DNA from 3 places in the Nitrospira lenta genome. Region 2 is predicted to be linked to each of the others. Evidence: riboswitches for the same ligand, from Rfam matches in the RefSeq annotation. Region 2 holds a riboswitch; each other region holds the start of a gene.

What was found. Region 2 has a riboswitch for cobalamin ahead of NITLEN_RS04840 (TonB-dependent receptor). Riboswitches for the same ligand answer to the same signal wherever they lie in the genome.
Region 1: another riboswitch for cobalamin. It lies ahead of NITLEN_RS15960 (ABC transporter substrate-binding protein); the one in region 2 lies ahead of NITLEN_RS04840 (TonB-dependent receptor).
Region 3: another riboswitch for cobalamin. It lies ahead of NITLEN_RS15945 (TonB-dependent receptor plug domain-containing protein); the one in region 2 lies ahead of NITLEN_RS04840 (TonB-dependent receptor).

The regions. Positions count from the first base shown of each region.
Region 1 covers NZ_OUNR01000020.1:67,545-77,515, reverse strand. Annotated here, with positions in the region: gene ndk (nucleoside-diphosphate kinase) at 83-502, shown strand; gene NITLEN_RS16010 (tetratricopeptide repeat protein) at 576-1,940, shown strand; gene gcvH (glycine cleavage system protein GcvH) at 2,017-2,403, shown strand; gene lpdA (dihydrolipoyl dehydrogenase) at 2,425-3,846, shown strand; gene NITLEN_RS15995 (helix-hairpin-helix domain-containing protein) at 3,843-4,301, shown strand; gene tyrS (tyrosine--tRNA ligase) at 4,298-5,509, shown strand; tRNA gene NITLEN_RS15985 (tRNA-Gly) at 5,562-5,636, shown strand; gene NITLEN_RS15980 (hypothetical protein) at 5,783-6,097, shown strand; gene rpmB (50S ribosomal protein L28) at 6,123-6,314, opposite strand; gene NITLEN_RS15970 (SemiSWEET transporter) at 6,442-6,705, shown strand; gene NITLEN_RS15965 (hypothetical protein) at 6,715-8,106, opposite strand; cobalamin riboswitch at 8,343-8,509, shown strand; gene NITLEN_RS15960 (ABC transporter substrate-binding protein) at 8,579-9,592, shown strand; gene NITLEN_RS15955 (FecCD family ABC transporter permease) at 9,603-9,971, shown strand, end outside.
Region 2 covers NZ_OUNR01000001.1:1,014,531-1,024,501, reverse strand. Annotated here, with positions in the region: gene cobA (uroporphyrinogen-III C-methyltransferase) at 1-893, shown strand, start outside; gene bluB (5,6-dimethylbenzimidazole synthase) at 890-1,639, shown strand; gene NITLEN_RS04855 (cobyrinic acid a,c-diamide synthase CobB) at 1,686-3,062, shown strand; gene NITLEN_RS04850 (cobyric acid synthase) at 3,068-4,609, shown strand; gene NITLEN_RS04845 (HoxN/HupN/NixA family nickel/cobalt transporter) at 4,659-5,459, shown strand; cobalamin riboswitch at 5,502-5,668, shown strand; gene NITLEN_RS04840 (TonB-dependent receptor) at 5,699-7,894, shown strand; gene NITLEN_RS04835 (hypothetical protein) at 7,908-9,389, shown strand; gene merA (mercury(II) reductase) at 9,845-9,971, opposite strand, start outside.
Region 3 covers NZ_OUNR01000020.1:57,143-67,113, reverse strand. Annotated here, with positions in the region: gene NITLEN_RS15955 (FecCD family ABC transporter permease) at 1-349, shown strand, start outside; gene NITLEN_RS15950 (ABC transporter ATP-binding protein) at 357-1,208, shown strand; cobalamin riboswitch at 1,279-1,472, shown strand; gene NITLEN_RS15945 (TonB-dependent receptor plug domain-containing protein) at 1,501-3,567, shown strand; gene NITLEN_RS15940 (cobyrinic acid a,c-diamide synthase CobB) at 3,577-4,974, shown strand; gene cobO (cob(I)yrinic acid a,c-diamide adenosyltransferase) at 4,971-5,570, shown strand; gene NITLEN_RS18955 (cysteine-rich CWC family protein) at 5,724-5,939, shown strand; gene NITLEN_RS15925 (hypothetical protein) at 6,005-6,592, shown strand; gene bluB (5,6-dimethylbenzimidazole synthase) at 6,692-7,459, shown strand; gene NITLEN_RS15915 (cob(I)yrinic acid a,c-diamide adenosyltransferase) at 7,459-8,061, shown strand; gene cobU (bifunctional adenosylcobinamide kinase/adenosylcobinamide-phosphate guanylyltransferase) at 8,033-8,593, shown strand; gene cobT (nicotinate-nucleotide--dimethylbenzimidazole phosphoribosyltransferase) at 8,609-9,661, shown strand; gene NITLEN_RS15900 (adenosylcobinamide-GDP ribazoletransferase) at 9,667-9,971, shown strand, end outside.

The sequences.
Region 1 (9,971 bases), on a different contig from region 2:
TTGCAAGCCCGTTATCAGCCACTTATAATGCGCCAACGCTGTTCAATGTATCCTTTAACTTTCTGAAGAAATCGGAGCCACAATGAGTGAACGTACGTTAGCGATTATCAAGCCTGATGCCGTGAAGAAGAATGCCGTCGGGGACATCATCAACCGCTATGAGCAAGCAGGGCTGAAGCCGGTGGCGATGAAGCTGATGCAGATGTCCAAGCCGGTCGCGGAGGGATTTTATGCCGTCCATAAGGCGCGGCCGTTCTTCGATAGTCTCTGCACCTTTATGTCGTCCGGGCCGGCGGTCGTGATTGTGTTGCAGGGCGACAATGCGATTAAGAAGAATCGGGAGCTCATGGGTGCGACCGATCCTGCCAAGGCTGACGCGAATACGATTCGCAAGGCGCATGGCGCCAACATTGAGTTCAATGCTGTGCACGGATCGGATTCGCCTGAAACCGCGGCATTCGAGACGGCGTATTTCTTTCCCGGCATGGAAATCTTCAGTTAAGCCATTTTCTCGGAGGGCGATGGGTTCTTTGCCCTTCACTTCTGGACAATCGCGGATGCGAGGGGCAGCGCTGATGCTGTCTCTCGCACTGTTGTGTGCCTGTAGCCCGCGACTGGCTCCTCCTTCCTCTTCAGCCCCGCTTGATCAGATTCACGATGATCCTGCACGCGACGCGCAATTGAGCCTGTTGCGCGAGGCCCACCGGGCGTTCGCGCAGGAACGATATCCCGCAGCCGCACTGTTCTTCCGGCGAGTTGTCGATTCAACCGTGGCTAATTCGCCGCAGTCGGTAGAGGCGCGCTGGTGGCTCGGACGTTCCTATGAGCAGATGGGGGACTATCGTGCGGCCATGGCCGAATACCGCGCCCTCGCCACGGGTGAGGCCGGGGGCGATTCTCGGACACAGCGCTACCAGCAACAGGCGTTGAGTCGGCTTGATCAGTTGCGCCAGATTCCAGGCGGGTCTCATGTCACGGTCGCGCGTCAGGTTGCGTTGGGGCTTCCTCTGTCTCAACTCCCGCCGGTGTCAGGTTGGGTGACGTGGTTGCAGACATTGCTAAAGGCCGGTGTCACAACGGTGTTGCTGGATCCGGCCAGTTCCGAGTGGGGCAAGGATAGGAATCCGGAAACAGTCGAGGCTTTTATTGGTGCGGCGCATCTGGCTGGTCTTTCGGTGTGGGGTACGCTGGATTTCCATCACGGTCGCGGCATCGCGCTTAGGCCCGAATGGCTGAGCCGCTCTCTTGTCATGCGGGGAGTGGCGCCCAACGGCCAGGAGCCGGCGATGCTTCCAGATCCATTGCATCCTGACTATCAAGCTGTCATCGCGGAACGAGCGACGGTGCTGCTGCGGGCCGGTTGCGATGGAATTTTCTTGAGGGCAAGAGAGACGCAGGGCTTCGCGCAAGATTTTTCTGACTCATCATTTCAGCTGTTTACCTCGGCCTTCGGTCTGACCATCACACCGCAGCAATTATTGGGTGACTCCGTTGGTGCCGGGGTAATGGCGTATGACCGGGAGGCGATCTATTGGCGCTGGGTGGGGTGGAAGGCCAGAAGTTATGCCACCGTGGCTGCGCGTATCAGAAAATTGATTCGTGATGAGAAGCCGGCCGGGCGCCTGTTGATTGAGGTTCACGGAAGCACGGTCAGCGAACCGTTGATCGGGTTAGAGCAATACGGTGAGGATCTGAACGACTTGTTCAGGCGGAGTGGAGGGGAACTCGTGATTCGTACAGAGGACAACAAGGGGCCGGCGTTGTTGGAACAGGTCGCTCAGCAAGTGGGTTCGCCCGACCGACTCTGGCTGGTTCGTTCTGCGATGGTGCCGGAGACGGCTCCGCTCGGCGAGTGGACCGACGGGCTCAGGGCAGTCACGCTGGAAGTGGAAGACGGGAATCTGTTGCTGCTGCCTCGAAATGCGGCCAATCTTCCTTGACAAATCATGTGGTTGCCCTCTACGATCCGACGTCTTTCCATGGGCGTTTCTTCAATTGATTACGGATGGAGACTCTATGATTCCGAGCGACTTGCGGTATCACAAAGAACATGAATGGGTGCGTCTCAACGGGAAGCAAGCAACCGTGGGTATCAGCCATTTTGCCCAGGATGCTCTCGGGGATATTGTGTTCCTCGATATGCCGAAAGTCGGCGCCGTGGTGACCGCCGGGCAGCAGATCGGCGAAGTGGAATCGACGAAAACGACATCGACCATTTATGTGCCTGTCAGCGGCACGGTCTCGAAGATCAACACTGACCTGAAGGATCATCCTGAAGTGGTCAACTCCGATCCCTATGGCAAGGGCTGGATCGCCGTGATCGATCTTTCGAATCCCGGAGAGGTCGATCAACTCATGACGGCCGCCCAATACGAAGCCTTTCTCGCCAGTCAGAAACATTAACGCGCGCTCGTAACGTTTTCCATGCCGAAACACATCGCGATTCTGGGAGCCGGGCCTGGCGGGTACGTGGCGGCGATTCGCGCGGCCCAATTGGGCGCACGAGTCACGGTCATCGAGCAACAGGCGCTCGGCGGTGTGTGTTTGAATTGGGGCTGTATTCCCAGCAAGGCCCTCCTCTCCGTCATTGAACTCGGCGATAAGCTCAAAAAAGCGGAGGATCTTGGCCTTCTGCTGTCCGGTCCGCCGCGCTACGATCTTGCCCGCATGGTGGCGCGGAAGAACAAGGTGGTGGCGTCGCTGGTCAAGGGCATTGCCACGTTGTTCAACGCTTGGAAGATCGATGTAGTCGATGGCCGCGGCAGGTTGGTCGATGCGCGCACGATTGCGGTGACCGCAAAGGATGGCTCGCAACGGCAGGTGCAGGCGGATGCGATTCTGATTGCTACGGGATCATCCTGGCCGCAGCTGGCGCAATTTCCTGTCGACGGGAAAACCATTATCACCAGCAAGCAGGCGCTCGATCTCGAATCGGCTCCGCCGCGGATGATCATTCTCGGCGCCGGGGTCGAGGGGTGTGAATGCTCCTCGCTCTTCAGTGGCTTGGGTACGCAGGTGACCATGGTCGAGCTGCAATCGGCCGTGCTTCCATTGGAAGATGAAGAGGTTTCTGTGCTGATGGCGCGCGAGCTCAAGAAGCGCGGCGTCGATGTCAGAACGGGCACGACGATTCAAGAGGCGCAGGTGCGTGATGGACTGGTGGTCGCGCAACTCAAAGATGGCAGTACGGTTGAAGCGGAGATGCTTCTGGTCTCGATTGGACGCGGATTTCAATCCCGTGACATCGGGGTCGAGGCAGCCGGTATTGCGCTGGGGAAGCGGGGCGAGATTTTGGTCGATGACCGGATGGAGACGAATGTGCCCGGCGTCTATGCGATCGGCGATGTGGTCGGAAAGGCCATGCTTGCTCATGTGGCGTCGGCGCAAGGGAAAGTCGCCGTTGAAAACATCATGGGGCATCCGACAGCGATCCGCTATGACGTCATTCCTGCCGGTATCTTCACGTTGCCGGAAGTTGGCCGGGTTGGGCTGACGGAACGGCAGGCTCGTGAACAGGCGCAAGCGGCCGGCCACGATCCGGAGCAGGCCGTCAAGGTGGGACGCTTCCGCTACGCGGCGCTGGGTAAGGCGCAAGCGACCGGCGATATCACGGGCCTGTTCAAAGTGATTGCGGATGCGGTGACCGGCCGGTTGCTCGGTGCGCACATTGTCGGCGCCCATGCGGCGGACCTCATTCACGAAGCTGCGCTTGCCATCGAGCAGGGGGCGACGGTATCGCAGATCAGCCACATGATTCATGCCCATCCGACGCTCGCGGAAGGTTTCGTCGAAGCAGTCGAAGATGTCGAGGGTTGTGCGATTCACCAGATGAAGAAGAAATCATGAGCGTGCTTCAGTCGCTCCTCATCAAGCTGAGCATGTTGGCGATGACGATGGGCGTCGTATTGTGGATCGGCTGGCAGGTTCCCCAAACGATGCAGCGGCCTGCGGTGACTCATGCAGCGTCGTTGTTTTCCGATAACGCCTCTCCAACCGTGGTTCCGGTAGGCGAACCAACGATTCCGTCTGCCGGAGTGAGTGAGGTGCGCAGGGAGGCGAATAGCGCGCAACGGGTGGATTTGAACCGTGCGACGGCGGCGGACTTCGATCAGCTTCCGGGCGTCGGGCCGGTGTTGGCCAAACGGATGGTGGATTATCGGAAGTCTGTCGGGCGGTTTCATGCGGTCGAGGATCTGCGGGCGGTGAAGGGGATTGGAAAGAAGAAGCTGGAACAACTGAAGCCATTTGTCACGGTTGCGAAGTCAGCTGCAGTGGAACAGGGAAAGAAGGGGCCGATATGAGTGAATTGAGTCGGCAGCTTGATCTGATTTTGCGGGGAACCGTGGAGGTCATTCAGCGCGCAGAACTGGAGACGAAGCTGACTCGCTCGTTGAAGGAGAATCGTCCCCTTCGCGTGAAAGCGGGATTCGATCCGACTGCGCCTGATCTGCATCTCGGCCATACGGTCCTGATCCACAAGCTGAAACATTTTCAAGATCTCGGGCATCAGGTGCTCTTCCTGATCGGCGATTTTACCGGCATGATAGGCGATCCCACCGGCGTGTCGGAAACCCGCCGCGCGTTGACCAAAGAGCAAGTGCAGGAGAACGCCAAGACCTATCAGCGGCAGATTTTTAAGATCCTCGATCCGCAGAAGACCGTCATCGAGTTCAATAGTACCTGGATGGGTGCGATGACGGCCGAGGGCTTGATTCAGCTGGCGGCGCACTATCGCGTGGCGCGGATGATGGAGCGGGACGATTTTCACAAACGCTTTCACGAGCAAAAGCCGATCAGCGTCCATGAGTTTCTCTATCCGCTGGTGCAGGGGTACGACTCAGTTGCGATGAAGGCGGATGTGGAGCTGGGTGGGACCGACCAGAAGTTTAATTTATTGGTCGGGCGGGAACTGCAACGGGACTTTGGGCAGGAGTCGCAGGTGGTCATCACGATGCCGTTGCTGGAAGGCACGGACGGCATCAAGAAGATGAGCAAGAGCGTCGGCAACTACATCGCGCTCGAAGATAAGCCGGAAGACATGTTCGGGAAGGTGATGTCGATCAGCGACGCGTTGATGCTGCGGTACTATGAATTGCTCACCACGGAAGATCTTGCGCGAGTGAAGGCATTGCATCCGATGGAAGCGAAGCAGTCGCTGGCCGAGCTTCTTGTGGCTCGGTATCACGGTGAAGAAGCGGGGAGGCAGGCGAGAGGCGCTTTTCAGCACAAATTTTCCGAGCGTGAGTTTCCGGACGAGCCGGATGTGCGGCTCGTGCTGACGGAGCAGGATTTGAAAGATGGGCAGTCGATCGGACTGGTTGATCTTGTAGCCAGGACAGGCTTGGTGACGAGCAAGAGCGAAGCCCGGCGGCTGGTGATTCAAGGTGGCGTGGAATTTGATCAGAAGAAGCAGAGCGACGCCAATGCCACTGTCACGTTGGATGCCGGTCGCCAGTACCAAATGAAAATCGGCCGGCGCAAGTTTGCCGTGGTTGAGCGGGCCAAGTAGGACGGCCTTTCTTGACTTGGAATCGTCGCCCGCGTAGGATGCACCACAGCGAGCGGGCGTAGCTCAGTGGTAGAGTCCTTGCTTCCCAAGCAAGTTGTCGTGGGTTCAAATCCCATCGCCCGCTCCAAATTCACACGTCACACCTAAGGACTTGGACGGCACGCGCTTCCAAGTCCTTTTTTGTCTCTTTCGCCGGTGCGGTGATGGAAACGGGTCAGAGACTTTTCTATAGAGCGCATCAAGATACACGCACGTGATTAGGAGGGACGTGACATGAAGATGGGGCAACCTCTAGTGATTGTGATGGCTGCATTTCTTGGCGGCATTGTCGGAGGCGTGCTGAGCGATCAGTTCCTTTCGGGCAGGGCTGTTCAAGCGCAGAAGGCAAACGGTGTGAATGCGGAAGAGTTTTTACTATTGGATCAGGCGGGGAAAGCCAGAGCCGGCCTTGGGCTGGACACGAATGGTGAAGTCGGACTCGTGCTGAGGAGCAAAGACGGCAGCAGGACTCTCGCACTGTCGGCCGATGATCCGCAGGCGATCAAGTTGACCGAGCGCGGAGGCCGAGTCCTGCTCTCAATGCCGTAAAGATTGAATGGGAGCGGAGAAGGACCTAGACGGCCTTCTTGACCAGTCCTGAGCGGAGGCACCGGGTGCACACGCGAATCTTTTTGTTGGCTCCGTCGATGACGGCGCGAACAGTCTGAATATTAGGGTTGAATACCCGCTTGGTCTTGTTGTTCGCGTGACTGACGTTGTTACCTGATTTCGGTTTTTTCTGACAAAGATCGCAAGAGAATGCCACGGTAGTGCTCCTTCTGAGTGATCGAGCGAATGATTAGCTCGGTAAAATAGCACATTAAGACGAACTGTGACAAGTAGCTGGCTAGATGCCGGTGGCTGTCTTGAGAATCGACAGGAGAAGGGACGGAATGGAGACTGCGAATTGGATCGGATTCGTTGCCGGGACACTCACCACCATTGCGTTCCTGCCACAACTACAGCGGACCTGGAGGACAAAGTCTGCCGATGATATGTCGCTGGCGATGTTGGTGACCTTTACAACAGGAGTCTTTCTGTGGCTAGTCTACGGTCTGTACCTGATGGCATGGCCGATCGTTGTCACAAACGTCATCACGTTTCTCCTGACACTCACGATCTTGGTGCTCAAGCTGAAGTATCAGAAGCTGCGTTGACGCCTCTTGCTACGAGGCCGGTGACGGCGCTGTGAAGGCAGGCGGAAGCGGCACGCTGATATCGAAACTTGGATCTCCCCCATCGTCGAGCCGGTCTTTCCCCACACTATAGAGTTTCTTTTGTGTTGGGCTCCACAGCATGGGGAGTCCGGTGAAGGGGTCGAAGTACATCGAGCCGACTTCCGCCAGTCTGGTCGGAATGGTGACGGTGGCGGTGGGCTTGCGCATCAGGATTTGCAGTGAGACCAGGCGCAGCCGCGCATCTGTTTCAACCAAGTGTTGACTGAAGGGCTCCCATTGCGGTTCGAATTCCATCGGATCGGCCAGCCGTTCGAGAAAGGTTCGGGGCGACTGTCTCGCGATATATTGCAGGCGAGGAAGCGGGCTGTGATTCGTTTCAGCGGCCTTAATGGTGGCGTCGTAATAGCTCGAATACGCGTCCCAGGTGCGCTGGCCGGATGCGGCCAGGCCAAATCCCGTCAGGCTTTTGGGGTGCGCCACTTTTTGGAATGCATCGGACGGCAGATGGGCCAGGATCGTGACCGTTTCCAGGATGTGAGGGTCGGCCTGAGAAAGCCGGGTTCCATTTGCCGATTCCGTACGGCTTCGTTGATAGCCCATCATAAATTCATTTTGAATCGGCCAACGGAGTGAGTATTCAGCTAGAGTCAATGGCTGGAGCAAATTGAGCCCTTGAACCAGCACGCGTTTGTCGACCGTGCTTTGACTCAGCATGCGCGACAACAGTTCGACATCGTCTTCGATCATCACTGACGCTAGTATCTTCACCGGGAGGGTTCGGGCTTCCCGCAGGACGCTACGCCACTTGGCAACGTCCAGGGTGAGTCGATCGAGCCCGGTCCGTACCTGTTCGCCGAATCCGATTGCCACAAACAGGCGGTGGGCCGCCATAAGCTCTTCAATGCGGGGCGCGCCGGTATGTCCGTATCCCCAATCCTCAAACTGCATACGGAGAAATTGTTCGTATCGTGTGACGAGTGGCGCATAGAGCGAAGCCGACAACCGAAACGAAGCCTCGTTGTTCTGGAATTCCGACAACGGGTCGTGGGCATGCCATTCGGGAACGACACGGTCGTAGGCCACCGGCAGTCGAAGCTCTGTCCGTCCTGGTTTGTCTAAGTCATAGCCGCGTTCTGTCGGTCGTGCCCCGGTTTCACTCCAGATGTCGTATCCGGTTTGGACGGGGTTCGTTCCACCCGCAGCGGCCATCCCCAGCAACAGAAAATAGCCGTTGTCGAGCGGGCGTTCGATATTGCGGGCCGGTGGAGTTGAGAGTCTGACAAATGTCTCGCTAGGCTTGTCCTTTTTCGCCGACCAGATCAGGCCTGATAGTTCAAGAAAGAGCCCAATGATACAGAGGCTAATAATAATGTTCCGCATGGATTTCTGCGCCCTCGTTGTTCAGGGTATGGTCAGCCGGTCACTCTGTACGCGGGATCTCCGTAGCGCCGGATCAGCAAGGCTCATGCCGACCGGACGATTTTTCTAACCTCGCATTGATAGGCCGTTCTCCAGATTTAATGAGGCGCGTGGACGCCCTGGATCCTGCGCTCGCCGCACGCGTTTCGGCCATTAATGAACTTGACAAAAATCAGCGGGGTCTCCTATTGTGCCTCCACACATATGATTCTTGGGTTAGGGAAGAGGGTGTAACTCCCTCGCGGTCCCGCCGCTGTGAATGGGGACGAAACCCGGTATTGCCACTGTCCACCTGGTGGATGGGAAGGCGCGGGGAGTAGGGTGAACCATGAGCCAGAAGACCTGCCCAATGAATTGACCATCGTTCCCTCGAGGGCTGGGGAACAGGCGAGGATGAAGAACCGGGTGCAATCCTCAAGGTCTCTGTCAGGCCTTGGGGATTTTTTATTTGCGCTCGCGTGGCCGTTGGATTCTGATCGGTGTGGTGTTGGCCGTGGCCATCGTGACGGGTAACTCCGTCGTGTGGGCCTGCGGTGAGGGGGACTGTGCGGAGATGAAGCGGCGTCAGCAGGGGATTCTGACCGGTATGCCGTTTATGGCTCACGTGTCGTCGCGGTCATTCGTCGACGATGCCGGCCGGAAGATGTATTTGGCCAAGACGCCGACGCGTATCGTCTCCCTGGCGCCAAGCGTGACCGAAATCTTGTTTGCCATCGGTGCGGGGGATCAACTCGTCGGGGTGACCGATTTTTGCGACTATCCTCCGGAGGCGTCGACGAAGCCAAAGCTTGGGTATGCCCATCCGAATCTCGAATCGATGATGGCTCTCCAGCCAGATCTCGTCTTGGCCCCGCAGGAATTTCTCAAACCCGATGTCATTCTGAAGCTGGAGCAATTGAAGGTTCCGGTCTTCATCCTGTCCGCCGCGACGGTGGAAAATATTCTAGGACATATTCAAACGCTGGGGCGCATGCTGGATCGCTCGGTGCAGGCCAATGCCATTGCCATGAGCTTGCGGCAGGACATCGCCGCTGTGCGAGTCAGAACTCAGACGGTGTCTCCTGTGCGGGTGCTGTACGTACTGAATAGTCAGCCGTTAATAACCGTGGGGCCGGGAAGTTTTATCGATCAACTGCTTCGAATCGCCGGAGGCGCCAATGTCGCCGCTCAGAGCCAGCTGCCGTATCCACGGCTGAGTTTGGAAGTGGTGCTGCAGCAGGATCCGGAAGTGCTGCTCTTCCCTGTGGGAAAAGCCGAAGGCATTCCAGATAGTGAGCAGCAGACCTGGCGGCAATGGCAGTCCATGACGGCGGTCCGGCAAGGCCGGTTGCACCAGATTCCCGCCGATCTCTTGAACCGGCCGGGGCCTCGAATCGGCCAGGCGCTGACGATGCTGGTGAACATTCTTCACCCTGAGCTTGTGGCTGGACCATCGCCCCTCCCGTAGCAAAGAGCCTATGACGCCCCTATCCCCTCAGCTTCTGACTCCCGAACCGCCATCCCTCGCGTCGACCAGATTCGATGGAGAGACGGCGAGTCATCGGGATGCGTGGCGGCGCACAGGCACGATTCTGACGCGCCGCCGGTGGCTTGGGATCATGGGGGCGTTGGGCGCCGCTAGCGTCGCACTCTGCATCCTCTGTCTCCAGTTTGGAGCGACGCGCGTCGATCTTGCGACGGTGCTGGTCATCGCGAAACAGTGGCTGGGTTTGGGTAGCGTGGAGAGTGAGGGCGGGGGCACCGCGGCTATCATTATGATGCACATTCGATTGCCTCGGGTGTTGATGGGATTTGTCGTCGGCGGCAGCCTTGCCGCGGTCGGCGTG
Region 2 (9,971 bases):
GCTCCGCTGAGACTCCCGCTGCCTATATCGCTTCCGCCACCACTTCGGAACAGAACGTCATTGTCGGAACCCTGGCGACGCTTCCGGAAAAAATACAGCACGTTGATCTTGCTATTCCGGCCCTCGTCATCGTCGGCGACGTCGTTGGATTGCGTGAACGGATTGCCTGGTTCGAGCGCCGGCCTTTGGCGGGACGCCGCCTGCTGGTCGCCCGCGCGCGCTCTGGCCGCTCTGCCATGGCTGATGACCTCCGCGCGCTCGGTGCCGAGGTGCTGGAAAGTCCCGAGGTCGAAGCGGTCTCTCTCAGTGGAGGGTCTCCCCTCGATACCGCGCTAGCTCGCCTCTATGAATTCTGCGGCATCGTCTTCGGCTGCGCGGCTGGTGTCGATGCGGTCTTGTCCCATGGTCCCACCCTCGATCTGCCGGTTATTGCAGTCGGGGCAGCAGCGGCGCAGGCGTTGTCACGCCATGGCCTCGCTGCCGAAGTTTCGCTGCGAGGCGCCTGTCAGGAAGCGGTGGAAGAGCAGTCGTCGTTTTTTCAGAAGGGGCGATTCCTTCTCGTAACAGCGGAGGGGGGGCGCCCCAACTTATACAACGAACTCACGAAGGTCGGCGCGGAGGTCGAAGCGGTGGCTGCCTATCGGTATGTGCACCGGATGCCGACCTCTCCCTTGCTGCCAATCGATCTTGTGGTGTTGCCCAGCTCCTCGGCGACTCGTACCGTACTGTCTGGAGACTTCGGCAAGGCTCTGTTGGGCCTGCCGATGGCGGCGATTGGGCCTCAGACCGAAGCAGCGGCGCGCCAATGCGGGGCTCAATCTGTATCGTTGGCGAAAGAGGATACTGTGGCCTCGTTGGTCTCGCTTGTGGTGTCGATGGTGGGGAAACTATGACGGATCATGCCTTTCCGGAAGCCTGGCGCCGCGGTCTGTACGAAACGATCACGCGCCGCCGCGACATGCGAGCGTTTCTCCCGGATCCCATTCCAAACGAGATCCTGGCCCGTATTCTCCTAGCAGCGCATCAGGCCGGGTCGGTTGGGCTCTCGCAGCCTTGGAACTTTCTTGTGGTCGAGAATCGTGAGGTTCGTGTGCAGGTGCGAGCCCATGTTGAGGCCGAACGGCTGCGCGCGGCGGAGACGTTCGATCAGGAACGCCGCGAGAAGTATCTCTCCTTCAAGCTGGAAGGGATCCTTGATGCGCCCCTCAATCTCTGTGTCACCTGCGACCAGGAGCGGTTCGGGCCGACGGTGATCGGGCGGAACACCATTCCAGAAACGGCGGTGTATAGCACGTGCTGCGCGATCCAAAACCTCTGGTTGGCAGCTCGGGCAGAAGGGGTTGGTGTCGGGTGGGTGAGTATTATGGAGCCGGCGGTCCTTCGCACGATCCTCGGAATTCCGGAACGGATTGTTCCGGTGGCCTATCTCTGCGTCGGGTTCGTGGAGAGTTTTCCTGAGCGGCCAATTTTTGAGAGTAATGGCTGGTTGCCACGACTGCCGCTTCATGAGTTGGTGTTTCATGACCGCTGGGACGCGCGGCCCAGGTCCGATCTCCTCCGTGCGCTTGAGACGAGCCGGATCGACGGAGCGCAAGCGACACCTGCACCGATACACTCCGCGGAAGGCAGAGCCCAATGACCTATCCATTCGAATGTGCGGTTAAGGCTCAGCCGGAGATTGGTTCGTGACGATTCCACGGCTCGTCATCGCCGGCACTGCTAGCAACGTCGGCAAGACGACCGTCATGGTCGGGCTCGTTCGGGCGTTACGTGCGCGGGGGCTGCGAGTGGCCGTCTTCAAGTGTGGCCCCGATTATCTCGATCCGACCTATCATGTTCGTGCGGCTGATGCGCCGTGTCACAATCTCGACGGATGGATGATGGGGCGTGAGGCGGTCCTTTCGACGTTTACGCGCGCGTCGCAAGGGGCAGACATTGCATTAATCGAAGGGGTGATGGGGTTGTTCGACGGCGCGTCACCGACGGGCGATGAAGGCTCGACTGCCGAGATCGCCAAGTGGCTCCAAGCGCCGGTGCTGCTCGTGTGCGATGCGGGAGGGATGGCTCGCAGCATTGCGGCGCTAGCCAAAGGGTTTTCGACCTTCGACGCAGGCTTGCAGATTGCCGGTCTCATTTGTAACAAGCTCGGCAGCCGCGGGCATTTGGAATTGCTCCGCAAGGCGACGGGTGGTGAGCCTCCCGTCCTGGGGGGGCTTCTTAAGGAAGCTACTTTGGCGTTCGCGGATCGGCATCTGGGTCTACGCAGCGCAGACCGGGCGACGGTCCCGGAGGATGTCTTTGTGTCGTGGGGCGATCGGGTGAGCGAGTGGTGCGATGTCGAGGCGATCATCGCGCTGGCGCAATCCACGCCGGCTCTTCCTGAAATTCCCACCATGGAACGGATCGTCGGTGAAGGAGCCAGCTGTCGAATTGGTCTCGCGTTCGACGAGGCGTTCCATTTCTATTATGACGACAACCTCCGCCGTCTTGAGAGTCTTGGTGCGGAGCTCGTGCGGTTTTCTCCCATTCACGATACGCATCTGCCGGACGTGGACGGTCTGTATTTCGGTGGCGGCTACCCGGAGGTTCATGCGGAGGAGCTGTCGCGGAATCTTTCGATGCGTAGGGATGTGGTCTCGTTTGCCGAAGCTCATGGCCCCATCTATGGAGAATGCGGCGGGCTCATGTACTTGTCCAACGGCATCAGGACGCTCGATGGCGTGCTGCATCCTATGGTGGGCCTCATTCCAGGCGAAGCGGAAATGAAAGATCGTTTGCAGGCGCTCGGATATGTCGAAGTGGACACGAAGGACGCGACGATGCTCGGTCCGGCGGGCTTAAAATTTCGAGGCCATCAATTTCGCTATTCGGACTTTCGCCTTCCGCCAGCAGTCGAGTGTACCTATAGCGTGCGCCGCCGCCGTGGCGGCGAGGTCTTTCAAGAGGGCTATCGTCAGGGCAATACGCTGGCGTCCTATGTCCATGCCCATTGGGCCTCGAACCCGCGCCTGGCTCAGGGTTTCGTGCAGGCCTGCTCGGCCCATGCCAGGAGGGTCCGGTGAGCGGACTGGCCCCCACGATCATGGTCCAGGGGACGGCTTCGTCTGCAGGGAAGAGTCTCCTGGTCACGGCCCTCTGCCGGTTTTTCCGCCGCGAAGGACTGCGCGTCGCTCCCTTCAAGTCGCAGAACATGTCGCTGAACTCGGCCGTCACCATCGATGGCCTGGAGATCGGGCGGGCGCAAGCGGTGCAGGCCGAGGCCTCCGGTATTCTGTCCTGCGTGGACATGAATCCGATCCTGCTCAAGCCCGAAGGTGATCGACGCAGCCAAGTCGTGGTACTCGGCAAGTCGATCGGTAGCATGCTGGCGACCGAGTATCACGAGTATAAGCCGCGCCTCACGACGGTGATTGCGGAGTCGTTGACTCGGCTCCGATCGAACTACGATCTGGTCGTGATCGAGGGGGCGGGGAGCCCGGCTGAGATCAATTTGAAGGATCGCGATATCGTCAATATGCATGTGGCCAAGCTGGCGGATGCGCCGGTTATTCTGGTGGGGGATATCGATCGAGGCGGCGTCTTCGCTTCCTTTGTCGGGACGATGGAACTGCTCGAGCCGGACGAGCGGGACAGGATTGCGGCCTTTGTCGTGAATAAATTTCGCGGCGATCTGGCGTTGCTCACACCGGGGCTCGAGTTTTTGAGCGAACGCACAGGTAAGCCGGTGCTGGGTGTCGTGCCTTATATCAAAGACCTCCGCATCGCCGACGAGGATTCCGTATCGCTTGAAGCGCGACTGGCTCGGCGTAGACCCTCCCAGCAGGAACTAGATGTCGTGGTCGTGCGCGTGCCGCACCTCTCCAACTACGACGATGTCGAGGCGTTGGAACATGAGGCGGGGGTTGTCGTGCGTTTCGTTGAGCAGCCCGACGAAGTTGCGGGTGCCGATCTCGTGATTCTTCCCGGTTCGAAGAGCACGGTGGCGGATCTCGCGTGGCTCCGTGCCAGTGGTTTTGCCGGCGCGATTGAGGCGCGCGCCCGTGAGGGTGGACCGCTCTTAGGTGTATGCGGCGGATGCCAAATGCTTGGTGAGATGATCGACGATCCGCACGGAGTGGAGTCGGCGGAGCCTCACGTACGGGGATTGGGACTGCTGGCCCTACGGACCCACTTCGAGCAGGAGAAAGTCACGGCGCAGGTTCTAGCCCGCGTGCGGTGCCCCTCGTTTCTCACCGATGGCGTGGGGCTCGAAGAAGCGGTCCATGGATATGAAATCCATATGGGAATGGTGGTGCCACATAATCAGCAGGCGAGCCCCTTCGAGATTCAGTCGCGGAACGGACGCACAAAGGTACGCAGTGACGGGGCTCTCAGCAGCGATGGGATGGTGGTGGGCACCATGTTGCATGGCCTGTTCGAGAATGAGGTGATCAGGGCGCGGACTCTTTCTTTCCTGCGTCGGCGCAAGGGGATTTTCGCAGGCGACATCATCCGGTGCATTCCCACGAAACAGGACGAGTACGACCGGCTAGGAGCCGTGGTGCGTGGGCATCTCGACTGTGAGCTGCTCTGGCGTCTCACTGGCCGGTGCCCGGTGTTGCCACGGTGAATGATGCGTCAGAGTTTCGGGGTGAGAACCATGAGCCACAAGGGAGCCTATGAATCCAACTGATGGCAGTCTCTGGGCCTTGCTCGGTCTCGCCTTCGCATTGGGGTTGAGCCATGGAGCCGACCCAGACCATCTCACCGCCATCGATGGCATGACGAGGGCGTCTGTCGATCGGCATCCGAGAATGAGCCGGTGGGTGGGGACATGGTTTGCGTTCGGGCATGCCCTCTCTGTCCTGTTGATTGCGGGGTTGATCGCATTGGCGGCGGAGTATCTGCAATCGTTCAACGACTCTGTGCTGCACGTGAGCGGGGTTTTATCGGCCTGCCTGTTGTTCGCCATTGGGACATTAAACCTCGCCAGGCTGAGGACATTGCCGGCTGGAATGACGGTTCCGAGCCACGGGGTCATCGGCCATTTTTTGCCCAGACAGTTGCTCAACATCACACACCCGATGAGCGCCGTGCCGATCGGCGCCTTATTTGGACTGGGGTTTGAGACCGCCAGCCAGATGTCGGCCTGGGCCTTGGCCGGCACGATGGGCTATGGCCTGCTGGGCGCGCTGCTGATCGGCGTGGCCTTCAGCCTGGGGATGGTCGTTACCGATTCCCTCAACGGCCTTGTTGTACGCCGGATGTATTTGGCGGCGACCACGATGGCGATCCAAGGCAATCGCATGATGACACTGACCGTCGTGGGGCTGGCCTACGTCGTCGGGATCATCAAATTACTCCAGCCCACCTCGTTTGCGTTGCCGATTAGCGATCTGGGTCTCACGATTATGGTGCTAGGCGCGGTATTGCTGGCGTTTCTGACCGCACTGATCAAACCCAAGTGCCGGGTGGCGTAACAGAAGGGAGGCCTACTAGAGCAGTAACTTTTTCAATCCAATGCATTGATAGCCCATGTACCCCAAGGGAAGCGCGGTAGAAGCCGCCACTGGTCCGCAACTGTGATCGGGGACGAAATCTGCACTCAGCCACTGTCCGCAAGGATGGGAAGGCGCAGAGAGTAGGACGAGCCGAGAGTCAGGAGACCTGGGTACATGGAGACTCCAGAAACCCCTTTCGTGATCAAAGGAAGAGCCCTATGCTTTGCCGTCTTGTCATGGCCTCAGGAATTGTGTTGTGTCTCATGCCCCTCAATCTTTTTGCCAAGGAGGGTGAAGGGGATCCCGTGGAAGTGCAGGAAGTGACGGTGATTGGACAGCCAGTCGAGCGCCAGGGGACGGGGACGCTCAATCTCGACAGTCTAAGTATGACGTCCAGCCGCTTGGGGCTGACGCTACGTGAGATTCCAGCCAGTATTGAGGTGATCGGTCAACAGACCATTCAGGAGCGCGGATTTCGGTCGATCTCCGAAGCGATCGAAGGCGCGACGGGGGTGACGGTAGGCGACGCACCAGGAGACCCCGCGAACTTTTCCATGCGGGGGTTCACGAATAACCAGATTCGATTGCTGAACGATGGGCTGATGACCGGCCCGGCCAATATGACCTCGCGCCCGCGTGACACGTGGAATCTTGATCGCATCGAGATCCTGAAGGGGCCCGCGTCGGTGCTCTATGGGGAAGGGGCGATTGCCGGCGCGATCAACTTCGTGACCAAGCGACCGGTCCGTGAGTTACAGGGAACGGAGACGTTTCTCTCGTATGGCACCTTCAATACAACCAGGGCCGGTGTGGGCAGCGGAGGGACCCTCGGGACCGATAAGCTGCATTATCGAGTGGACCTGAGTTATCAGAACTCCGACAACTTTCTGGGCGTGCAGCGGGCACCCTATACCTATTGGAATGGGACCAGCGCCCTCCTCTATGACGTGACCTCTCGTCTCAGCGTTGAAGTATCCTTCGATCTCGGGTTCGATCGCAGCAAGCCCTACTTTGGCACGCCGCTGGTGCCCTCGTCGTTTGCCACCCAAGGGGTCAACGGAGTCGTAAGCACACTCGATGGGCGCACTGTCGATAGGCGGATGCTGCGGCAAAACTACAACACCCAGGACAGCGACATGAGTGCGCTGACCACGTGGACGAAGCTCAAAACGACTTGGAAGCCGACCGATCTGATCGAAGTGCGGAACCAAGCCTATTACTACACGGCGAAGCGCCATTGGCAAAATGCTGAAACCTACACATTTAACACCGGGACGCAGCTTATTGATCGTGATCGATTCTATGTGGCGCATGATCAGACTATCATCGGCGACCGACTCGAGTTTCAGGTCAACCAGCCCGTCGCGTCGTTGAAGAATCGTTTTGTGACGGGATTGGACTTTAGTCGTCTCGACTTCACGAGGCCTAGTTTTTTTAATGGGGCGGGTGGGAGCGTGGACCCGTTTGCCCCTGTCGCCGGACTGTTCGGGCCGATCGCGGCAGCAACGCAGAAGGCAATGGTCACCACGACCGCGCTGTTTGCCGAGGATCAGCTTAGCCTGACCGATCAGCTCAAGCTGATCGCCGGGTTTCGACATGATCGTATCGATTTGACTCGGGAGTTGTTCGACACCGCCGGCGTCCTCGATACGACGAGCAGTTTCTCGCGGAACTTCAATCCCACCACCTGGCGCGCAGGCCTTGTCTATGACGTGCTGCCGCAGATCACGCTCTATGGGCAATACGCGACGGCGGCTGATCCGGCTGCCAGCAATATTTTCCTCGTGACACGTCAGGAAAGTTTTGCACTCGCGACCGGGGCGCAGTGGGAGGTGGGCGCCAAAGGGGACTTCTGGAACAAACGGGCCGAGTGGACCGTTGCGTACTTTGATATCTTCCGGAAAAACATTCTGACGCAAACCTCGCTGACGGAAGCGGTCAACGTCGGTCGGCAGTCGTCTAAAGGCGTCGAGCTGTCCATGGGGGTGCGTCCCACCGAAGCGTGGCGAGTACAGGGAAATCTGACCTTTCTATCCGCCAAATTTGACGACTTTGCCGAACTGTCCGGAGGCAGTGTGGTCTCCCGGAACGGCAATCGCCCGTTCAATGTGCCGCAGGCGATGGCCAACCTCTGGTCGATCTACCGGCTTCCAACGGCGGTGCCGGTCGATCTCGGCGCGGCGCTGCGCTATGTGGGAGATCGCTACAACGATGCGGCGAATGCCATACGGATGCATGCGTATATGACGGCCGATGCCTGGATGACGGTGCCATACAAGAATCTGTGGTTCACGCTGCGCGGGCGCAACTTGTTCGATAAAACGTATGCGAGTTGGGGCGATAATTTCTATCCCAGCGAAGTCATTATCGGGGCGCCACGGACGGTTGAATTGAGCCTGATGGCGCGATTCTGACAGGGGTGCAGGGATGCGTTGGGTGAGTGCCGGACTGACAGGAATCCACCGTGTGTTGGGAGTGGGGATCGGTCTGCTCGTCATGCTCTGGTTCGGATCGGGTGCGGTGTTGCTCTTTGTGCCCTATCCGAGCCTGACCGAGGCGGAGCGATTCCAATGGCTTGAGCCACTCCAGTTGGAGTACTGCTGTGTGCCGCTGGAATCGGTTTGGAGTCAGGTCGGACCCAGCCAGGGGGTTGAGCGGGTGCGTCTGCTGATGGCTGCCGGGCGTCCGGTCTACGTCATCTATTTTCTGGACGGTACGCTGACGAGTCTGTGGGCGGATCGTGGAGAACCCATGTCTGGGGTCGCGTACAGCGATGCCTTACGTATTGCACAACAAGGTGTGCCGCGCGAAGACGAGATCGCGGCGGAGGCGCTGCAGGACGATCAATGGACGGTCCAACAGCGTTTCGACCCCTATCGGCCCTTGTGGAAAGTCCCATTGCACGATGCGGATGGGCGTGAGGTATACGTCTCTTCCAAAACGGGGGAAGTGGTGATGGAGACGACGGTGTTCGAGCGAAGGTGGAATACGGTAGGTGCTGTCATCCACTGGCTCTATGTGCCGGTGCTACGTCGGCATTGGGCTGCGTGGGATCAGACGGTCTGGTGGCTGGCTGCGGCTGGCGTGGTCACTGCCGCCACCGGGTTTGTGCTCGGTCTTCAGCATCTTCATCACTGGAGACGGCAAGGCCATAGCAGCCCCTTTTCGGGGATCAAGCGATGGCATCATCTTTTTGGAGTGGCTATTGGATCTGTGGTCTGTACGTGGCTCTTGAGCGGCATGTTCTCGATGGATCATGGGCGCTGGTTCTCGATCCCCGAGCCAACGGTAGACCAGCGTCAACGCTTCATGGGTGGAACGTTGGTGCCTGAAGATATTGCCGTTCCGTTACGAGACGCCATGCGGCAGGCCCAGCTCGGTGATGCCGTTAAAGAGATCCTGGTTACCAAGGTTGGGGGAGTGAGCTACTATGTGTTCCGCTCAGATCCTGAGCAGCAAGTGGTGATGAGCGCGGTCACGGCGCATGCGCCGTTTCTGGAATTTGGTCTCCAGGCTCTTCGTCAAGCGGCGAAGGCCGTGTTCCCAGCTCATGAAATTAAGAGGAGCGAAATCACCTACGGCGACATGTATTACTATAGCACGACCCACAATCCTCGGCCGCTTCCTGGTTTGCGAGTTGTTTTAGACAATCCGGCACAGACATGGCTTCACATCGATATGAAGACAGGCCAGCTGATGGAGCTCATGGATCACAGCAGGAGAGTGTATCGATGGCTGTTCCATGGTCTGCATAGTTGGGATATCCCGTTTCTTTTGGAACACGACCGCCAACGGAAGATCTTACTCCTGGTGTTCTGCGTCGCTGGGTTCCTGTTCAGCTTGTCCGGGGTGTATTTGGGGATTACGGTGTTTGTTGGTCGGTCGCAGCCGAAACCACCAGCCACTTAATAGTGCATGGTCTTCCGAGGAGGCGGGAGGACAGACACCGTGGCATTGTCCGTGCTTTCATCCGTCAAGATCCACACGATGGTGAACGGTCGTTGACATAGAAATCTGTTTCACAAATGTTTGGTCTCAATAAAGTCGATTGACTGCGGTCGCTCTGCCGATTGGCGACATGGGTCTCACGATCACTGTGTTCGGAGCAGTGCTGTCGGCGTTTCTGGCAGCTCTGGTGAGAGCAAAGTATTGGGTCGCGTAAGTGAAAGGAGGCCTACTAGAGCAGTAAATTTTTCAATCCAATGAATTTCTAACCCATGTACTTTAAGGGAAGCGCGGTAGTAGCCGCCACTGGTCCGCAACTGTAATCGGGGTGACGTATGGCCCCATACTGAGACAGTGCTTAACCAGAGCCGACGACTTTTTCTGACCCTCTAGGCTTGTTAGCTCATATCGGCGTGACGCTAGTCTGCACAGCAGCTCATTTTCGACACGTCTTTTGTGTACGACAACGCGGCGATTTTAAGCGCCTCGGACATGGTTGGATAGACGTGCAGCATGTGGGCGAAGTCGTCGATACTCGCACCAAAA
Region 3 (9,971 bases), on a different contig from region 2:
GACTCTGGGGGAGGAAACGGCTCGCTCACTGGGCATTGAGACGGAGCGAATCAAAAAGCAGTTGTTCGTCCTGACGGCCTTGCTGACCGGAGCCGTCGTGTCGGTAAGCGGGATGATCGGATTTGTGGGGATGGTTGTGCCGCATGCCGTGCGCCTGGTGGTGGGGTCTGATCACCGGCTTTTGCTGCCGGCATCAACTTTGGTGGGCGGCATGTTCCTCGTCATCTCCGACACGATTGCGCGGACCATTCTGGCGCCGGCGGAAATCCCCGTTGGGATCGTGACGGCACTCGCCGGCGGCCCATTTTTTCTGTATCTCCTGCTCTGGCGCAAAGATCGGATGCTGTGACGTGGATATGCCATTGACAGAAGCCTCCGTGGCCGTTGCGTGCTCTTCAGGTACGGCCATGCAAGCGGACCGAATCTCGTTTCGCTATCGAAGCGATCAAGCGGGGAGGTCTTGGACGATCGAAGATCTCTCATGCGAGGTGCGGGCGGGAGAAGTATTGGGCATTGTGGGGCCCAACGGTTCAGGGAAGTCGTCGCTGCTGAAGCTGTTGGCCGGGCTCTTACGACCGAATGCCGGCGAGATTCGGCTTGGAAGCCAGTCGATCAGACTCATTGATCCGCAGCTCCTTGCGCGTTCCATTGCCGTCGTTCCACAAGAATATGTGCAGGTGTTTCCCTTTTCGGTGGCGGAAACTGTCCTCATGGGACGTTTCCCGCATCGTCGTGAGTCCTGGTGGGGAATGGGTATAGGCGATGAGTCCGACCATGATCTGCGGCAAGCGTATCAGGCGATGGCCGAGACGGATGTGCTGGCTTTGGCCGGTCGCCTCGTGTCCGACCTCTCGGGCGGCGAGCGCCAGCGGGTGATGATTGCACGGGCCTTGGCCCAGGAGCCCACGATACTGTTGCTCGATGAGCCGATGGCCTTTCTCGACATCAATCACCAGATTGAAATGTGCGCGCTGATCAGCCGGCTGCAACGTGAACGGCAGCTTACCGTCGTGCTGGTCTCGCATGATTTGAATGTCGCCAGTCAGGCGTGCGATCGGGTGATGATGCTCAAGGAAGGGCGGATCGTCCGGATCGGTTCACCCATGGAGACGATCACGCCGGAGAGCTTGCGGGCGGTGTATGGCTGCGACGTCGTGGTCGATGCCCATCCCACTAGCGGCCGTCCGCGCGTCACGATGCCGGGTTGAACGATTCGATCGGATGTAATTCCGCACGGCCATGTCCCCGGCCGTGACGGGTTGGTGTGAGGGGGGACGATCATTTTTAACGTGAAAGGGCGTTTTGTAGAAACGACGCGGGGGACGGGGAAGATGGTGCAAATCCATCACGGTGCCGCCACTGTCAGCGGGGAGTAAGTCTGCATCATGCCACTGTGTGCTTCGGCACATGGGAAGGCGCAGAGACGCGACGATCCGCAAGTCAGGAGACCCAGCCCGCAGTTGATTCGACTGAACCCTTCGAGCACAAGGGAGCTGTAACATGTCGTTGTTTGTCCTGCGATGGGTATTGTGTGCGTGCGTCCTCAGTGTCTGCCAGCCGCTTCAAGCCGCTCTGGCTCAAGATGCTGCACCGGCCGTCCAATCCCAAGAGAGTGCACCGGCCGACCAGGCTCAAGGTGTCGCCCCGGCTGCTCAGACTAAAGATGTTACTCCCGCCGAACAGGCCGATATCATTCAAACCCCCGAGGTCTTTGTCAGCGCCACGAAGACGCCGATTCCGGTCACTCAAGTGACGAGTGCGACGGAAGTGATTACCGAACAGGACCTGAAGAGACGGCAGATCAAAACCGTGGCGGACGCTCTTCGTCTGAGTCAGGGCCTCACGGTATTCTCGAATGGCGGTCCGGGAACGAGCACGTCGGTTCGTATTCGCGGCAGTAATTCCGATCAAGTGCTGGTGCTCATTGATGGCGCGATTATGAATAGCGCAACGCTGGGCGAATTCAACCTGGCGAATCTGACGACAGACAATATCGAACGGATCGAAATCCTTCGCGGTGCCCAAAGCATGTTGTGGGGCGCGGATGCGATGGGTGGCGTGATTAATATCACCACCAAGAGAGGTACGGGTGCTCCGTCGGCAAATGCGTTCTTTGAGTACGGATCATTTTCGTCTATTCGTGAAGGCGGCCAGGTTTCGGGGAAAACGGGAATTGTGGATTATAGTGTTGCGCTGTCTCGTTGGGACTATACCGGCTTTTCAGCCGTGAACTATCGGCGAGGTGCGACGGAACGAGATGGGTTCCACAACTGGCAGGCGTCCACACGCCTCGGTATCGCGCTTCCACATGAGGGGAGGCTCGATTTCAACTTTCGCCTGTTACAAGGCAAGGCAAGTTTCGACAATGGCTTTGGACCTGGGTTTGATACGCTGGGAGGGTTCTCGAATAGCCAACAGTTTGTTTACAGCGCTGCCTATACCCAGCCGATCACGAACTGGTGGAATCAAGTATTTACTGCGGCACGTCAAACTGAGGACTTAGAGTCCTCTTCAGGGCAAAGTCAGCGCAATGTGCAAACGGGAGTTGTCTCAACGCCGTTTCTCTTTCGATCGCAGATTAACACGGTGTCAAATCGCCTTGAGTGGCAGAATAATTTTCAGATTGGGAAGCCTCTGCTGCTCACAGCCGGATATCAGTTTCGTGAGCAGCAAGGGGAGAATCGAGACCTGCTCACGAATAGTCTAGATATCCCGACGAAGACCCTTTCCAGTCATGCGGGGTTTGCTCAAGCTCAACTCAATCTCTGGGATCGTGTGTTCGCGACGGCCGGTGTGCGGCATGATGAGTACAATGTCTTTGGCGGTGCGACAACCTATCGAACGACCGCGGGCTATCTGCATCAAGAAACCGGCACGAAACTGCGAGGCAGCTACGCGACCGGCTTTCGTGCTCCCACGATCAATCAACTATATTTTCCGTTTTATGGCAATGCGAATCTCAAGCCGGAACGAAGCCAAAGTATGGACGTTGGTGTGGACCAGTATTTGCTCGATAAGCGTTTGACCATCAGCGGAGGGTACTTCTGGAATCGTTTCCGTGACATGATCGTTACGCAGGCCAGTTCGACGGTGTGTAGCCCATTCGGTTTCTGCGCTGAGAATGCCGGTCTTGTGGGAACGAAAGGATGGGAAGCCAGCGTGAAGTATGCCGTCATTCGGGATGTTCCGTTGATCAAGAGTTTGGATGTGCAGGCGCAATACACCAATACCATCAGTCGGAATCTTCAACAGTATCCGGGTAATCGATCCCCGCGCATGCCGGTTGACCAATGGAGCCTGATTGTCAGTTACCAGCCAATTGACCCGCTCAGGATCAATCTTGAAGGACGATATGTCGGATCGCGGTTCAATGATGTCAATAGTACGGAAAAAATGCGGGCGTTTGATGTATGGAATCTTTCCGCGACCTACGATGTCATGAAGCAGGTGCAAGCCTATGTGCGCGCCGACAATATTTTCAACGAGAAGTATGAGGAAGTGCTCTACTACGGCACTCCCATTCGATCAATTTTCGCGGGCGTGCGAGTGAACTACGATGCGAAATAAGGGCATCAGTTGAACTATTCTCGACTGGTCATTGCAGGCACGTCCAGCGGGGTCGGCAAGACGACGGTGACATTGGCCATCCTGGCGGCTCTGCGACAGCGGGGCCGCCGGATACAGCCGTTCAAGGCAGGTCCGGATTTTATCGATCCCGGCCATCACACGGCGGCCACTGGGCGTGTCTCTCGGAATCTGGACGGGTGGATGTTGGGGGCGGACCTCAATCGCGCAATTTTTGCGAAGGCTGCTGCGGATGCGGACATCTCGATCATCGAAGGGATGATGGGACTATTCGACGGCAGTTCGCCGGTGAACGAGATCGGCAGCACGGCGGAACTTGCCAAGCAGTTAAATGCGCCGGTTCTTCTGGTCATCGACGGCAGTGCGATGGCCCGTTCCGCTGCGGCGATGGTGTCGGGGTATGCGCAGTTCGATCCGGCGTTGAAGGTCGTGGGTGTCCTGTTCAATCGGGTCAGCAGCGAGGGGCACTACCAGTTGCTCAAGGAAGCGGTCGGGCGGTACACGAACGTGGCGGCGGTGGGTTATTTGCGACCGGATCAGGCGGTGACGATCACCGATCGCCATCTCGGACTGGTGACCGCGATGGAGCAGGGGACCGGCGAACTCTATGCCCGACTAGCGAAGGCTGCGGCCGACACGGTCGATCTGGATCGGATTGAATCCCTGGCCGGCTCGTGCGGTGGGATGGAAGAGGCGACCTCCCCGTCTTCCTGCTTGCAAAGTCGAGGGAAGGTGAGAGTTCGCATCGGCGTTGCGCAGGACCTAGCCTTTTGCTTTTACTACCCTGAGAATCTTGAATTGCTGGAAGCGGAGGGAGCCGAGCTGGTTCCATTTTCTCCACTCACGGACGAAACAATTCCCGATGATGTGGGCATGTTGTATCTCGGCGGGGGGTATCCGGAACTGCACGGAGCGGCGTTGGCGGGGAATAGCTCCATGCGAAGGGCGATCAGAGATTTTGCCAAACAGGGCGGAACGATCTATGCGGAATGCGGCGGCATGATGTACCTCACGCAGGCGATTCGTGACTTTGAGGGGCGATCACATGAGATGGTCGGGTTGTTTCCCGCTGAAGCGGTGATGGGGAAGGCCGGCATGATGTTGGGATATCGAACGGTGGCATTATCCCAGCCGTGCGTTCTTGGTGACTCCGGCATCATCGCAAGGGGGCACGAGTTTCATTACTCGACGCTGGTGCCGCGCGGGCCGCTCGACTTTGCTTGTTCGCTGAGTGATACGCGAGGCGGCTCACAGGGGCAGGACGGGCTCATGCTGGACAATGTGCTGGCGCTCTATACCCATCTGCACTTTTCCAGCCGACCGGAGATCGCCGCAACGCTCGTGAATGAAGCCCGGCGAACCGCTAGGCGTCAAGGGGAGGCACAATGACAGATCAAGTGGAACACAAGGCAAAGATGGAACGGCTCAAAGCCTCGGTCGATCGGCGGATCGAGGCAGCGCAAGAAGAGAAAGGGCTGTTGATAATCTATACCGGCGCCGGGAAGGGCAAAACAACGGCTGCGCTGGGGATGGCTCTCCGATGCATCGGTCACGGAATGAAGGTGGCGGTCGTTCAGTTCATTAAAGGGGCGATCGATACGGCGGAAGAGCGGGCGTTGAAATCGTTCGGCGATCGCGTCACGTTTCTCCGAATGGGCGAAGGCTATACCTGGGAGACGCAGGATCGCGAACGAGATACGACATTCGCTCAAGAAGCGTGGCAGACCGTCTGTGGGTTCCTGCGCGATCCGTCCTATGCGATGGTGATTCTCGACGAGTTCAATATCGCGCTGCAGCAGGACTACGTCGACGCGGCGGAGGTGGTTGCCGTACTGCGCGCCCGCCCTCCGATGCAGCATGTGGTGCTGACGGGCCGTGGGGCGAAAGACGTCTTAATCGAAGAAGCCGATCTCGTCACCGAGATGAAGCAGATCAAGCATCCGTTTCGGAAAGGGATTAAGGCGCAGCCGGGGGTGGAGTTTTAGCAGGCTGCTGAAAAATCCCGCCAGCGCCGTTCTCGCAGCGTTCAGACCCTCAACGTACCCCGGAGGGTACGCCTCGGCCCTTCACTTGCTGCGGCCTTGCTGGACGGTCTTTTTGAGCAGCCTGCTATACAAAGAGGGGAGTGTTTCTCGCCTATGAGAGGACCGGTGACTAAGACATGCGAAGCTTGCGGTGTGGCGTTCTCGTGCGGCGGCTATCAGTGTTGGTGCGGGAAGGTTGGCATCACCGAGTCGCAGATGGACTGGATTGCCGCCCATTATAAAGACTGCCTCTGTCCCGGCTGTTTGGGGAAGGTTGCCGCCGGTGAACTGGGGCCTCCGCTATCGCAGAGCACTCAGCCTGCCACGTGATCTGCGTACGCGATGAACATATTCAGTATTCGGATATTCAACAACTGGCTAGGAGGGATCATGCGATGTGTATAAGTTCTCCTCGGGCGCAGATCGTTATCGGTATTGCTCTGGCCACGCTGATGGCCGCCACGCGCGGCCATCATTTCGGCACGCTCGAACATTTGCCGAGCGCGTCCTGGGCAGTCTTGTTTCTTGCCGGCTGCTATCTCTCATCCCGCTGGGTATTTCCGGCGTTGCTGGCTGAAGCGGCCTTGCTCGATGTTGCGGCGGTGACGTGGGGAGGCGTGGATAATTTCTGTGTCAGTCCTGCCTATGGTTTCTTGTTGCCGGCCTATGGTGTGTTGTGGGGAGCCGGCCGCTGGTATGCCGCACGCCACCAGGAGAATGTCGTGACGTTGCTCCCGCTGGCGGTGAGTCTCGTGTTCGGCGCGGCTCTGTGTGAATTGATTTCAAGCGGCGGCTTTTACTTTTTCTCCGGCCGTTTTGAGCAGACGAATCTGACCCAGTTTGCCATGCGCCTCGTGACGTATTTCCCAGGAGGCTTCTCGGCAGTGTTGTTCTATGTCGGTATTGCCGGTGGGATTCATACATTATTGAGCGTGGCCGGTGCGGTCGCGGCACGGACCGAGCGATTCAGGACGTCGAGTTAGCTGAGCTGGACCGTAGGGTGATCGAGCGGGCGCGTTCATTCGATCATCCACTGAGACAGGCGGCTGGTTGGTTGGATGGATGTGTTGTGAAGGAGGCGTATGGCTCGGGAAACGGGTGTTCGAAGGGGCCTACGATCCGGCCGCGATGGAGTCGCTCCACGGGCGAGCGTGACGCAAGAAAGCCCTGAGCCGTGCCATGAGTTTAGCGTGCCGGAGCGGGAGGCGGTCTATCGGGCGATCTTCGAGCGGCGCGATGTCCGCCGAAATTTTCTCCCGACGCCGATTCCTGACCGGATCTTGACGCGCGTGCTGACGGCGGCCCACCATGCCGGGTCGGTGGGATTCATGCAGCCCTGGGATTTTGTGGTGGTTCGCGATCGTGCGACCAAGGGAGCGGTGAAAGAGCTATTTCGGCAGGCCAATGCCGAAGCGGCGGCGCGCTATCGCGGAGAGCGGGCCGCGCTCTACCGGAGCCTCAAGCTGGAGGGGATCGAGGAAGCGCCGATCAATATCGGCGTGACATGCAGCCGCCAGCGGGGAGGTCCGCATGTGCTGGGTCGTTCGACGGTGCGTGACACGGATTTGTATAGCACCTGCTGCGCCATTCAAAATCTTTGGCTGGCCGCGCGCGCGGAGGGCATCGGGGTCGGATGGGTCAGCATTCTGGATCATGGCGCCTTGAAGCGGGTGCTTGGGGTGCCCAAGCCGGTCACAGTGCTGGCCTATCTCTGTCTCGGGTACGTGTCGGATTTTGCGACGAAGCCGGACTTGGAGTCCGCCGGGTGGCGCGCGAGGATTCCGGTGGAAGAACTCATTCACTACGAGTCGTGGGGCAATACCGCGGCCGGATCTGAGGGGAGACGGTGATGCGCATTACCAAGGTCTATACCAGGACAGGCGACGCGGGAAAAACTCGCCTTGCGGGAGGGCAGCAGGTCTGGAAAGACAGCCTGCGGGTTGAGGCCTATGGGACGGTCGATGAGCTGAATGCCTCAATCGGCGTCGTGCGCGCCATGAATGCCGACATGCTCGATGAGTATTCGGCGGCAGCCATTCTCGAAGAAGAATTGCGCTGGGTGCAGAATAAATTGTTCGATGTCGGGAGCATCTTGGCCACGGCGCCGGGACAGACGTTTAAGAATATGCCGCAGGTGACGGCGAAGAATGTGACGCGGTTAGAGAAGTTGATCGATCGTTGTCAGAAAGATCTGAAGCCGCTCAAAGAATTTATTCTGCCGGGCGGCGGGAAAGTCTCCAGCTTTTTGCATCAAGCCCGAACGGTCTGCCGGCGCGCCGAACGGCTGTGTGTGGCGCTGTCAAAAGTCGAACCGATCGATCCGTCGATCGTCAAGTATGTGAATCGGTTGAGCGATGCCTTGTTTGTCTTGGCCCGTTGGGTGGCCAAGACGCAGGGTGAGCCGGAATTCTTGTGGGAGCGGGATGCCACCTCAAAAGCTGAAAAGCCGTAAGTCTGCGACGACATCCGCCAGTCGGATCATCTTCGTGCTCGGTGGGTCGGCATCGGGGAAGAGCGAGACCGCTCTGCAGCTTGCCGGATCGAAGGGGCCGAGAGCCTTTGTCGCGACCGGGCAAGGTCTCGATGCTGAGATGGCCGCAAGGATCGCACGGCATCAGGCTACTCGCGCAGCGGATTGGGAGACGGCGGAAGTTCCCCTCGACCTCGCAGCCTGGTTTACCCGCGCCGGGAGCCGGTATCGGACGATTGTCCTGGATTGTGTGACGCTCTGGCTCAGCAATCTGCGGGGCTCCGGGATGAAAGAGCCACTGGTGCTGAAGCGCGTGGCCGGCTTGCTGGAGGCGATGCGGAAGACGAAGGCGAAAATCGTGATCGTGAGCAACGAGTTGGGGCTGGGGCTTGTGCCGGCGGAACCGACGGCTCGGGCCTTTCGAGATCTGGCCGGACGGGTGAATCAAGTGCTCGCTGCCGGCGCCGATGAGGCGCACCTGGTCGTGAGTGGGATTCCGCTTCGATTGAAATGAAGAGGGGGAATGGGAATGTCCGTACAAGCTGCGTGTGATCGGATTCAATCGCCGGACCCTAAGTTGTTGGCCAAAGCCCAAGCACGATTGGATTGCCTGACTAAACCTCAGGGCAGCTTGGGGCGATTGGAGGAAGTCGCGGCGCGCTATGTGATGATGACCGGGGAGCTGAAACCGGCGATCCCTCGCGGTGTCGTCTTTACCTTTGCGGCGGATCATGGCGTGACCAAGGAAGGTGTGAGCGCCTATCCCAGAGAAGTCACGCCGCAGATGGTGTTGAACTTTCTGCGCGGCGGAGCGGGAGTCAATGTGTTGGCCCGTCATGCCGGCGTGGGCGTGCGCGTGGTGGACATCGGCGTCGATCATGATTTCGGAACGCTGCCGGATCTGATCTCGAAAAAAGTGATGCGGGGGACGCGCAATTTACTCGTCGAACCGGCGATGACTCGCGCGGAAGCGGAGCAGTCCGTCTTGATCGGCGTCGAGCTCGCGACGCAGGCGGCACAGGAAGGCATTGGCCTCATCGGGACCGGCGATATGGGAATCGGAAACACGACGCCGAGCGCGGCGATCACGGCGGTGATGACGGGACGGCCGGTTTCTGACGTGACCGGGCGCGGGACCGGCATCGATGACGCGGGGCATGCGCGGAAGGTGGCGGTGATCCAGCAGGCGCTCGATCTGCATCGCCCCGATCGCAGTGATGCGCTCGATGTCCTTGCGAAAGTGGGCGGGTTGGATATCGGCGGGCTGGTCGGCTTGATCCTCGGGGCCGCGGCCGCGCGCGTACCGGTGGTGCTGGATGGGTTCATTGCCGGAGCGGCGGCATTGATTGCCGTCGGTCTCCAGCCGCGTTGCCGCGAATATCTCATCGCGTCGCATCGTTCCGTCGAACGGGGGCATGCGGCGATCTTCGATCATCTGGGCGTGAGGCCGTTGTTGGATCTCGATCTGCGTCTCGGTGAAGGCACCGGTGCCTGTTTGGGTATGAGCCTGGTCTGTGCAGCGCTCAAGATCTATACCGAAATGGCCACCTTCGGTGAAGCCGGCGTGTCGGAGAAAGCCTAAGCTCCATGGGGACGCTCGTTCGTCCATTCATATTCGCCTGGCATTTCCTGACCGGGATCCCCTTGAGCCGTGCGTTGCACGAACCGACCGCGGTCGAGTTGGCGAGGTCAATGGCTTGGTACCCGGTGGTTGGCTTTCTGATCGGTGGTGGGTTGGTTCTCGCGGACATGGGGTTGTCGAAGTTATTCATCCCGACGGTGGTGAACGTCATATTGATCGTTCTGGTGGTGGTGCTCACGCGCGGGTTGCATCAGGATGGACTCGCTGACACGTTGGACGGGTTGGCAGGGGGGAAGACGCCGGCTGAGCG